2 linked regions of the Rhodopseudomonas sp. BAL398 genome follow. The main gene of each other region encodes a partner of the protein of the gene in region 2 in a complex. Links are inferred from orthologs where the notes say so. Each region holds a gene or a part of one and is shown on either strand. Other genes may lie near its edges.

Region 1 (5,909 bases), 380 kb from region 2 along the record:
TCTCCGCCAATTCGGCCAATCACGACCGCGTTCAGGCCGCGCTCAACGAAATCGACGAACTGGGCGGCCTGGTCAAGCAATTGGCGGTGTCGGTCGCCAACCATGAAGAGATGCTCGAAGCCGGCATCCCTGCCGCAAAGCCGGCTGCGGCCGAACCCGATAGGCCGGCGCAAGCAAGCGAGGCCATTGCCGCGCCGAGCGTCGGGCAGCCCGTCACAACTGCCGCCACAACTGCCGCCGCGCCGGCGCCCGCGCAGCGCGACGCGGCGCAATTGCTGGCCATCATCCGCAACGCGGTCGAGGCCAATCGCATCGATATCTATCTGCAACCGACGGTAACGCTGCCGCAACGCAAGGTGCGGTTCTACGAGGCGGTGACCCGGCTGCGCGACGACGGCAATCTGGTCGTCACCGCGGATGAATTCATCCCGACCGCGCAATCGGCCGGGCTGATGGGGCAGATCGACCATGCGGTGATGCTGCGTTGCATGCAGGTGTTGCGCCGGCTGATGGTCCGCAACAAGGAAGTCGGGGTGTTCTGCAACGTCGCCGCGACCACGCTGGCCGACCCCGACGGGTTTGCCCAGTGCCTGGATTTTCTGGAGGCCAACCGCGCGCTGGCGTCGTCCTTCGTCCTCGAATTCAAGCAGTCCATGTTCCGCAACCTCGGCCCCGCGGAGGTCGAGCATCTGGCGGCGCTGGCGCAGCGCGGCTACCGCTTCTCGATCGACCACGTCACCGATCTGCGCATCGATCCGCGCGAACTGGCCGATCGTGGCGTGCGTTACATCAAGGTGCCGGCGATGCTGCTGCTCGATCCGCGCGAATATCCGGCCTCCGACATTCATCCGGCCGACTTGTCCGATCTGCTCGGCCGCTTCGGCATCGACCTGATCGCCGAGCGGATCGAGGGCGAGCGCGCGGTGGTCGATCTGCTTGACTACGATGTGCGCTTTGGGCAGGGGTTCTTGTTCGCGGCGCCGCGCCCGTTGCGGCCCGAAGCCGCGCCCGCCTCAGCGGCCGCCCCCAACATCTCACAACCGGATTCCCGAGCCCCCCATCATGACGCAGGCAAGCCCCCGCAGATCGAGTTCTCCCGGGAGGCCGGCCGGATCGATCCGCCCCGCCTCACCGGCAATGCCGCGCTGGCGCGCCGCGCGAGCGGCCCGGGCTGAGCGCTTGACGCCATGACCACACTGCGTTTTGTCGAACATTTGCGCGATCTGGTCGGCGGCGTCGACGTCGTGCTCAGCGATATCTGGGGCGTGGTTCATAACGGCCTCGAATCCTTTCCCGAGGCTTGCGCGGCGTTGCGCGCGGTCCGCGCCCAGGGCAGCACGGTGATCTTGATCACCAACGCGCCGCGGCCGGCGGATTCGGTGCAGCGGCAATTGCGCAAGCTGCAGGTGCCGGATGATTGCTACGACGCGATCGTCTCGTCCGGCGATCTCGCCCGCAACTTCATCGCCGACCATCCCGGCCAGGCGGTGTTCTGGCTCGGTCCCGATCGCGACAATTCGATCCATCGCGGACTCGACATGGTGATGACGCCGCTGGACAAGGCCGACTACATCATCTGCACCGGCCCGTTCGACGACGAGACCGAATCGGCCGAGGATTATCGCCAGATGATGGGCGAGGCGCTGGCGCGCAAATTGACGCTGGTCTGCGCCAATCCCGATATCGTGGTGGAGCGCGGCGACCGTCTGATCTATTGCGCCGGCGCGATCGCCGAATTGTATCGCGAACTCGGCGGCGAGGTGATTTTCTACGGCAAGCCGCACCGGCCGATCTATGATCGGGCGATGGCGATCGCGCGATCCTGCCGCAAGGCCGCGACGCCGGTCGAGCGCGTGCTGGCGATCGGCGATTCGGTGCGCACCGACCTGACCGGCGCCCAAGGCTTCGGGATCGACTGCCTGTTCGTCACCCGCGGCATCCACGCCGACGCCTTTGCGGGCATCGATCAGTTGGATTCCGTGGCGGTGAAGGAATTGTTCGGGCATCCGCCGCTGGCGCTGACCCGCGAGCTGCGCTGGTAGAAACGCGGCTGGACGTCATCCTGAGAGTTTGACTCAAAAGCCGATCAACGAAACCAGGCCTTCAACGTCGTCATTGCGAGGAGCGAAGCGACGAAGCAATCCAGTCTGCGCCTGGCGCCCCTGGATTGCGTCGCTGGCGGACGGCGCTGCGCGCCGCCCTGCGCTCGCAATGACGAAATCAAGCGGGGTTCTATCAGTTTCTTTTCGGCCGGCCGTGAAGCACGCCGCCGGGCGTGTGGCCCGGTCGCGAAGCCCGGCGTTAGGCCGGGACGTGATCCGGGAACACGGCGTCGATCTTGGTCTTCAGCGTCGCGGCATTGAACGGCTTGACGATGTAATTGTTCACGCCGGCCTTCTTGGCCGCGATCACGTTCTCGGTCTTGGATTCGGCGGTGATCATGATGAATTTGGTCATCGCCAGATTGGGATCGGCGCGGACCTCCTTGAGCAGGTCGTAACCCGTCATCGGCTCCATGTTCCAGTCCGAGATCACCAGCCCGTATTTCTTCACCCGCATCTTTTCCAGCGCCGCCGAGCCGTCGCTGGCATCGTCGATATGCTCGAAACCGATCTGCTTGAGAAGATTGCGAATGATACGGATCATGGTGTTGTAGTCGTCGACCACCAGCACCGACATCGTTAGATCAACCGCCATCTTCAACTCCCATAGCCCACCGCGCGGGTGCACCGAAATATCGATCTTCCGGCCACGACCGGGTCGCCCGAAACAGCGCGGGCAACAGCCCGCCGGCTTTCCGGTCGACCATGAGTAGCACCGGTGGTTAAACAGCCCGTTAATCTTGCCGCGCCGCCGCGCCGTGGCGCTGTGGCTATGGAGGGGCATTTTCCCACAATCGGCATTTTTAGGAAATTTGCGGCGGTTCGGCGGCCTCGTGCTCCTACTGGGCCAGGCTGGCCGGCGATTCGACCACGGCGGGCCGCTCAGGCGTGGCGGTGCCCGCCGCGGCCTGCTAGTGCTTGGCGATGAATTATCGCCACGCCTTCCACGCCGGCGGCTTTGCCGACGTCATCAAACATCTCGTGCTGGTTCGGATCCTGACCTATTTGCAGGACAAACCGGCGCCGTTTCGGGTGATCGACACCCATGCGGGCGCCGGAATTTACGATCTGACCGGCGAGGAATCCCAGCGCAGCGGCGAATGGCTCACCGGCATCGCCCGGCTGATGCAGGCGCGGCTGTCCGAGAAGGCCGCGCCGCTGGTGGCGCCCTATCTCGATATCGTCCGGGCCTTCAATCCGCAGCGCGGCCTCGCCGCCTATCCGGGGTCGCCGCTGATCGCCCGCGCGCTGCTGCGGCCGCAGGACAGCCTGGTGGCCTGCGAAATCGAAAATGGCGCCCGCAAACGCCTTGTCGACGCGCTGCGCCGCGACACCCAGGCCCGGGTGGTCGATCTCGACGGCTGGGTGGCACTGCCGGCCTTCGTGCCGCCGAAGGAGCGCCGCGGCCTGGTGCTGATCGATCCGCCATTCGAGCGCAAGGACGAGTTCGAGCGGATGGCCGACGGTTTTAGCGCGGCCTATGCGAAATGGCCGACCGGCAGCTATCTGCTGTGGTATCCGGTGAAAAGCCGCCGCGCCACCGACACCCTCGCCCGCCATGTCACCGAGATCGTCAGTTCGACCGGCGGTACCGGAAAATGCCTGCGCCTGGAGTTCAGCGTGGCGCCGCAGAGCGCCGAGGGCGGCCTCACCTCCGCCGGTGTCCTGGTGGTGAATCCGCCCTGGACGCTGGCCGGCGAGTTGAAGGCGATCCTGCCCGAGCTGGAAAAGCCGTTGGGCCAGGGCGGCGCGGGCCGCTTCCGGCTTGAACTGCCAAAACTTTAGCTACTTGCCGCGAAATTCAGCTACTTGTTTGCGAATCCCGGCTCGGTACGAAAAGTCGCATCAGGACCGTAGGCAATCCCGGCAAAACCGTATTATGCTTTAGTTCATTAGGACTGGCGTTACGTTCCGCTTCCGCGAATGGGGGCGGCGGAGTGACAAGGCCTTAAGGCGTATTTCCAAGGACCCGCGGCTCGCAGGTCTCGCTTGCATGGCCAAGCTTTCCGGCAGCGCAATGCCAGCTCGCGTCGATGCGCGGGCGCGCAGCGGCTAGCATTGCGGGGGAGGAGTTTCCGGATGGCGATGTCGGGAACGGTGAAGTTCTTCAATGGTGAACGCGGCTACGGCTTCATCAAGCCGGATGATGGCGGCCGCGACGTTTTCGTGCATATCACGGCGGTCGAGCGGGCCGGCTTGAAAGACCTGATCGAAGGTCAGCGCATCACTTTCGAGGTCGAACCCGACAAGAAGGGCAAAGGCCCCAAGGCGGTCAATCTGGTGGTGAGCTGATTGCCGGCCACGGCGCCGGTCGCCCTTGCAGGATCAGGCGCCCGCCATTGCATGCATGATGTGCGCGCCGCCGCCCGAACCTGCCCGCGCACGGCCCGGAAAAAACCGCGCCGCCAATTGCTCGGGTCCGAAATCCGCGACGCCATCAAATCCGAGTTGCGCCAGTCGGGCGCAAAGGATGTCGGTCTCGAAGTAGCTGTGGATCGGCTCGCCGAGTTCGGCAACCCGGTCCTTGAGCGCCTGCCGTGCTGTCTCCGCCGCGATGGCATCGCTGCCGGCGGGCGCGGCCCTCGACGCGCTCGGATTAACATAGTCGAAAACCACTTCGGCGCCGCCCGGCAGGCGGCCGATCAAACCGAGCGTCGCAAAGATCGCCTCCTCGGTCAGATATGGCACCACACCGAGCCAGCTGAAGAACGCCGGCTCGGCCGCCTTGAACCCGGCAGCGGCCAGCGCTTCGGAGAGACCGTCGCGTTCGAAATCGACCGGCACGAAACAGAGCATATCCGGCAACGCAATCGACGCATCGGCCAGCCGCTGTCGCTTCCAGATCTGGGTCTGCGGATGGTCGACCTCGAACACCCGCAAACCGTCGACCACGCGGCGATACGCGAAGGTATCGAGCCCGGCACCGAGCACGACCAATTGGCGCACACCGCGCTGCTCTGCCGCGGCCTTCAGCGCATCTTCGGCCAGCCGGCTACGCATCGCGATGAACCAGCGCAAGCGCTGCCGCCACGGGTCGGCCTCAGCGTCACGCATCAACTGCGCGGCATCGCCACCGAGGATCCGCACCGCAAGCGGATCGGAGAAAATCGCTCCATGGTCCAGGACCTGATGGGCGGCGCGAAGCCCGGCGGCGCCGAGTGCGGTTCGACTGGGTTGTCCGGGTTCCATTCCGCAATGTTAGAAGCCGGCCGAAGCCCTGTCCATCGCGTGGTCGATCACAAAAAAATCCCGGCCAAGCGGGCCGGGAGTTTTGGTGGTGCCGTTTTTTATCGCGAATATTTGGGTCGCGATTAGAAGTGATAGTTCACGCCGGCGCGAACCAGGCCGAACTCGTAGCCGTTGGGCATCCCGGTGATGCTGAACCGGCTGTTGGACAGATCGACATAGAGATATTCGACCTTGGCGCTCCAGTTCGGCGCGAAGCCGAATTCGGCGCCGACGCCCGCGGTCCAGCCGGCGGTGGTGTGGCTTTCCGACAGGCCGTAGGTCTCGCCGCGCACTTCGCCGAACGCCAGACCGGCGGTGCCGTAGAACAACACATTGGCGAAGGAATAGCCGACCCGGCCGCGCACGGTTCCGAACCACGGGTTGGAAAACTTCCAGGGCGCGAAGGTCTCTTCGGCGCCATTGGCCTGAATGTCGCCTTCGGCGCCGAACACCAGCGCGCCGGACTGCCAATTGTAACCGGCCTGAACGCCGCCGGCGAAGCCCGAGGGCTTGGTGGGGTTATTGGTGGTGTCGCCCCAATTGTAGCCGAGATTGCCGCCCAGATAGGGGCCGGCCCAG
Region 2 (6,011 bases):
CTGGAACGCGATCTCGTCGATCACGCCGATGATGTCGGCGATCTTGCGGCTCGCATGGGTGATGCCGTCCATGGTCTGCACCACTTCGGCCACCACCGAACCGCCCTTCAACGCGACGTCCGAGGCCGACGAGGCGAGCTTGTTGGCCTGCTGGGCGTTTTCCGCATTCTGCCTGACCGTATTGGTCAGCTCCTCCATGCTGGCTGCGGTCTCTTCCAGACTGGCGGCCTGTTCTTCGGTGCGTTGCGACAGATCGGTGTTGCCGGTGGCGATCTCGCGCGCTGCCGTGGTGAGCGTGTGCGAGGTCTCGGAAATTTCGCCGATCATCGTCGACATGGTGTCGAGCAGGCCATTGACGCCCTCGCACAGCTGCGCGATCTCACCGGTCTTGCCTTCCAGCGGGACGCGGTGGCGCAGATCGTTCTCCTTCGCCGCGTTGACGACGTCCTGGGTCTGCTGCACGGCGGCCTGCAGCGCTTCGGTCGCCTTGACCTGTAGGGTGATATCGGTGGCGTATTTCACCACCTTGAAGGGCTTGCCGTCCGGACCGATGATCGGATTGTAGCTGGCCTGGATCCAGACTTCCTTGCCGCCCTTGCCGACCCGCTTGTACTGCCCGGCGTCGTATTCACCGCGGCCGAGCTTGTCCCAGAACATCCGGTAGTCGGTGCTCTGCCGATAGGCCGGCTCGACGAGCAGCGAGTGGTGTTGCCCGACCAATTCGGCGGAAACGTAGCCCATCGTATTCAGGAAGTTGTCATTGGCGCGCAGCACCTTGCCGTCGAGCGTGAACTCGATCACGGCCTGGGCCTTGTTGACGGCTTCGATCTGACCGCTGAAATCGGCGTTCTTGACGGTTTGAGCCGTGATGTCGGTGGCGTATTTCACCACCTTGTAGGGCTTGCCGTCGGGGCCGAGGATCGGGTTGTAGCTCGCCTCGAGCCAGATTTCCCGGCCGCCCTTGCCAAATCGCCTGTACTGGCCGGCATCATATTCGCCGCGTCCGAGCTTGTCCCAGAACATGCGATAATCGGGACTGCCGCGATACAATGGATCGACGAACATCGAGTGGTGCTGACCGACCAGCTCCGCCGCCGCGTAGCCGACCGCGTTCAGGAAGTTATCGTTGGCCTTCAGGATCGTGCCGTCGAGGCCGAACTCGATCACCGCCTGCGACTTGTTGACCGCGGCGATCTGACCACTGACATCGGCATTCTTGATCACGCGCTGGGTAATGTCGGTCGCGTATTTCACCACACCGATGGGCTTGCCGTCGGCACCCATGAATGGATTGTAGCTCGCTTCGAGCCAGATTTCCTTGCCGCCATTGCCGATGCGCTTGTACTCGCCGGAATCGTGCTCGCCGCGGCCGAGCTTTTCCCAGAACGCGCGATATTCCGCACTGCTGCGATAGGCCGGGTCGACCAGCATCGAATGATGCCGCCCCTTGATGTCGTCCAACGCATAGCCAAAGACGGTGAGGAAGTTGGTATTGGCTTCCATGATCGTGCCGTCCAACGCGAATTCGATCATGGCCTGCGAACGGCTGATGGCATCGACGATGCTGCGCCATTTGCGATCGGCGCCCGACGATGGCGTCGCTGAACTCACCGCGGCGGGCTTTGCCTTCTTCTTGCTGGCTTTGACGGGCGCGGGCTTTGCCACATCCAGATCGTCCTGGGCGTCCAATTCGTGCATCATGACGGTGTCCTCGATTGTTTTGGATAGCGATTCAATTGACTGGAACGCTCGGATCAGGCGGCCTTCGACGTCGCGGCATCGCCCTTGAAGTGTCGCTTGCTGGCTTCGGCGGAATTCCCGAAAAGCCCAGCCAGCGAGACCAGCGTGACCATCCGGTTATCGATCGCCACCAATCCTTCGAGGAACTGATCCTCGGTCGGGAGTCCCATTTCGGGCACCGGCCGGATCGCCTTCGGATCGATCGAGATGATGTCGGACACGGTATCGACCAGCAGCCCGATGGTCCGCGTACCGGCCGCGACGATGATCACCACATGCATGCTGGTGGGGACGGTGAGGCCGACTCCGAACCGCGCGCGCAGGTCGAAGATCGGCACGATGACGCCGCGCAAATTGATCACGCCGCGGACATGAACCGGCGCGTTCGGAATCATCGTGGTGTCGGTCCAGCCCTTGATCTCGCGGACCACCATGATGTCGATGCCGTATTCCTCGGCTCCGAGCGTGAAGGTGATGAATTGCTGCCGATTCTCGCCACCCGGCGGCGCATCGAGATCGTCCTGAGCGAAACCGGCGATCGACGTCTGATCAGGCTGCATGGGTGATCTCCTCTCGCGGCGCGCTGATAGCGACCGGGTGAATGGGGGATGGCTTTTCGGGTCGCGGTTCGGCATCGATCTCGCGGAGCCGGGCGATGTCCAAAATGAGCGCCACCCGGCCGTTGCCGAGGATGGTGGCGCCGCTGATGCCGTCGACCGGGTCGTAATTGGCCTCCAGGCTCTTCACTACGACCTGCTGCTGGCCGAGCAGTTCGTCGACCATCACGCCGACGCGGCCGGCGCTTTCGCTTTGCACCACGATTACGATGCCGCTGCACGGATCGGCGATCGCCCCGGCGACGTCGAAGCATTTGTGCAGCGGGATCAGCGGCAGATACTCGCCGCGCAGCGCCAACACATCGCCGCGGCCGACCACCGGGTGAATGTCGGCCGGTCGCGGGCGCAGGCTTTCGATGATCGCGGTGAGCGGGATGATGAAGGTCTCCTTGCCGACCGACACCACCATGCCGTCGACGACGGCGAGCGTCAGCGGCAGCGACAGCGTGAAGCGGGAGCCGGCGCCAAACCGCGAATGCACGGTGATGCGGCCGCCGAGCGACTGCACGTTGCGCTTGACCACATCCATGCCGACGCCGCGGCCGGAAATATTCGAGACCACCTCGGCGGTGGAAAACGACGGCAGGAAGATCAGATTGTCGACCTCCTCGTCGCTGAGCGACGCGCCGGGCGCCACCAAGCCGCGATCCCGCGCCTTGGCCAGCACCTTCTCGCGGTTGATGCCGCGGCCGTCGTCCGAGACCTCGATGACGATGCGCCCGCTGCGTTGCGCGGCCGACAGATGAATGGTGCCCTGGCGCGGCTTGCCGGCCGCGACCCGGTCATCCGGCCCCTCGATGCCGTGATCGAGCGCGTTGCGGATCATATGCGTCAGCGGATCGTTGAGCTGCTCGATGACGGTCTTGTCGATTTCGGTCATTTCCCCGGCGGTGACGATGCGCACCTCTTTGCCGAGCGTGGCTGCGAGATCGCGCACCACCCGCGGCATCCGGGCGAACACCGATTTGACCGGCTGGGCGCGGATCGCCATCACGCTTTCCTGCAATTCGCGCGCGCTTTGCGCCAGCGCCTCGATGCCCTGGATCAAAGCCGGATAGTGATCGGCCGGCAGCAGCGTGCCCTGCTCGGTGAGCATCGCCTGGGTGATGACCAGTTCGCCGACCAGATTGACCAGCCGGTCGACCTTGTCGACATCCACGCGGATCGATTGCGTCGCCGTCGGCGCCGCGGCGGCGGGCTCGGCGACCTTGACGGCAACCGCCGCGACCGGGCCCACCGGCGGCGCGGCGGCCGCGGCCGGCGCCGGCGCCTCGACGTCGAGCGGCGTCACCTGCAGCTCGCAATCGTCCTCGACGAATTCGAATACTTCGTGAATGGCGCTCTGCGGCGCGCCGGTGTCGAGAATGAACGTCCAGCTCAGATAGGCAGCCTCCGGGTCGAGCGCCGCAAGCACCGGCACGCACGAACAATCGACCTCGACACTGACGCCGCCGAGTCGGCGCAATTGCCGCACCAGCAACAGCGGCTCGTTGGCCTTCTGCAGCATTTCGGTGTGAGGCGTGAAAGCGATCCGATAACGCCGCTCGCCGGTGACTTCGGGGCCGCCTGCGTCGAGCGGTGGCGCTCCATCGGTTTCGGCCGGACCATCCCCCGCGCCCGCCAGCACCTCTTCCATCGCGGCGACGATCTCGGCACCGAAACCGGCGTCCAGCGCCTGCTCGGTCCGCGCGGCGTTGACGATATCGGCGAGCGCATCGCTGGCGCGCAGCAGCAGCTGCACGATCTCCGGCCCCGACGACACCTTCTGCTCGCGCATGGCGTCGAGCAGGCTCTCGAAGACATGGGAGAACGCGACCAGCTCGGCGAAGCCGAACGCACCGGCACCGCCCTTGATCGAATGAACCGAACGGAAGATGGCGTGCAAAATCTCGGCATCGCCGCTGCCGTTCGAGAGCAGATCGAGATTCGTCTGCAACGCATCGAGCAGTTCGGTGCATTCCTCGAAATAGGTCTTGCGAAACTGCGCGAGCGGATATCCCTCGCCTTCCTGGTTCATGGACATACGCGTTGAACCAGTTCGATCAATTTTTCCGGGCTGAACGGCTTGACCAGCCAGCCGGTCGCGCCGGCGGCCTTGCCGTCGGCCTTCTTGGTCCCGTCGCTTTCCGTGGTCAGGATCAGGATCGGGACCGCGCGATGCGACGAGGCCGCCCGCACGTTCTTGATCAACGAGATGCCGTCCATGTTCGGCATGTTGAGATCGGTGATGATCAGGTCGAATTTGGATGCGCCAAGCACCACCAGCGCGGCCTTGCCGTCCTCGGCCTCGGCGACATCAAATCCGGCTCTTTTCAGGGTGAACGCCACCATGTCCCGCATGGTCTTGGAGTCGTCGACCGTCAGTATTCGCTTCGCCATTTCACATCACCCAATTCTTGAATTCGGCTCGCAACCCGAGATCGTCGATCGCCGCTCGAAACGCCTCGGAGGCGTTGACGATCTGCAATTCCGATCCGGCTGCGTCGGCGGCGCGCCCGGCCGCCAGCAACACTTGCACGGAGGGCGTCGACATCCGTTCGACCGCGGCGGCATCCAGCACCACGGCGCCCTGCGCCAGCAATTGGATCAGGTCGTCCCTCAGACCATTGGCCTGCGGCAGATCGAGCATTTGCGGCAGGCATTTCGCATCCGAATCTGGAGAGGAAAAAATTGTCACGACGATTGCCCCTTGCCCAATTACGCTCGTCTGCCTCACCTGCCCGCAGCCGACGAAGATTTGCCGCCTGCGAGAAATCGCTGAGCGCCATTCCTTTCACGCGGCACGTGTGATGGGGCGCCTCATCCGTTATCGACACTGGCCGCAATGCAGACGAGTGGCGCTGATTATCGAGATCGCAATCTGGCCCGAACTTGTTGGCGAGTAGTTAACTTCGTTGATCGTACAACTACGAGCACGTAGTCCGTTACATTTATCGCGATTCAACAATTCGGATTCCGCAATCTCATCAACCGTCAGATAGACCAGATCACGTATTACTACGTATCAAGCCGTCGGCCACATCTGACTCATTGACGAATCGGATCGTAGCGACGATTCCCCCGTGCTGACATTCGGGCTTGCATCCCCACGAGTCATCCGCTCCCGATCGCTGACGCCTCGTACTGATACGGGGCACATTCGATTCACCCGCGAAAACACCTCCTAACGGATCATTTCCGCGGATAATAACGCAATATTCGGTTATCTCCGTCATCGAGAGGGCAGCGGAGCGGAGTACACGATTTGTCGCAGTCACATCAAAGCACAGAATCGGAGTCGATCGCGGAAACCAGCATCGCGGCGCCCGCCGCGCTACCGGCCACGCCGGGCGGCAAGTTCCTGTGGATCATCCTGAGCGGCGCGTTGATGATCGCCGTTTTGACAATCAGCACCACCTTCGTCATCGACACCTTTCGACAACGGGAGATTTCCGACCATCAACGCGAACTTGGCAACACCGTTTCGCTGCTGGCCAGCCATTTTGATCAGCAGTTCGATGATTATGTCGGTGGCCAGGAATTGCTCAGCGTGCGATTGCGGATTTCCGACATTGCTTCACCCGAAGAATTCCGGCGACGACTTTCAGGTGCCGATACGCAGCAATTGCTGAGGACCGAGGCTGGGAAATCCGGATCAGATGTCATTGTCCTGTT

What was found.
Region 1: the proteins of RBJ75_RS27385 (region 2) and RBJ75_RS25615 are in contact, whole or in part, in a solved structure (PDB 1A0O), measured with the Escherichia coli proteins. The link is inferred for Rhodopseudomonas sp. BAL398 from one-to-one orthologs.

The regions. Positions count from the first base shown.
Region 1 is NZ_CP133111.1:5,437,200-5,443,108, reverse strand. What follows is about bases 1,000-3,876. They hold RBJ75_RS25615 (response regulator), read right to left. Parts: upstream 2,698-3,876; coding sequence 2,302-2,697; downstream 1,000-2,301. Other genes in these bases: RBJ75_RS25610 (23S rRNA (adenine(2030)-N(6))-methyltransferase RlmJ), read left to right, coding at 3,027-3,876; RBJ75_RS25620 (TIGR01459 family HAD-type hydrolase), read left to right, coding at 1,188-2,042; RBJ75_RS25625 (EAL domain-containing protein), read left to right, coding at 1,000-1,175. Outside these bases: more of RBJ75_RS25625, read left to right, coding at 1-999; more of RBJ75_RS25610, read left to right, coding at 3,877-3,887; RBJ75_RS25605 (cold-shock protein), read left to right, coding at 4,182-4,394; RBJ75_RS25600 (class I SAM-dependent methyltransferase), read right to left, coding at 4,428-5,291; RBJ75_RS25595 (outer membrane protein), read right to left, coding at 5,414-5,909. UniProt on the Escherichia coli protein: Involved in the transmission of sensory signals from the chemoreceptors to the flagellar motors.
Region 2 is NZ_CP133111.1:5,822,394-5,828,404, reverse strand. Bases 1,833-4,811 are described here. They hold RBJ75_RS27385 (chemotaxis protein CheA), read right to left. Parts: upstream 4,375-4,811; coding sequence 2,290-4,374; downstream 1,833-2,289. Other genes in these bases: RBJ75_RS27375 (STAS domain-containing protein), read right to left, coding at 4,738-4,811; RBJ75_RS27380 (response regulator), read right to left, coding at 4,371-4,736; RBJ75_RS27390 (chemotaxis protein CheW), read right to left, coding at 1,833-2,300. Also shown: RBJ75_RS27395 (methyl-accepting chemotaxis protein), read right to left, coding at 1-1,701; more of RBJ75_RS27390, read right to left, coding at 1,755-1,832; more of RBJ75_RS27375, read right to left, coding at 4,812-5,034; RBJ75_RS27370 (hypothetical protein), read right to left, coding at 5,616-5,762; RBJ75_RS27365 (ATP-binding protein), read left to right, coding at 5,725-6,011. UniProt on the Escherichia coli protein: Involved in the transmission of sensory signals from the chemoreceptors to the flagellar motors. CheA is autophosphorylated; it can transfer its phosphate group to either CheB or CheY.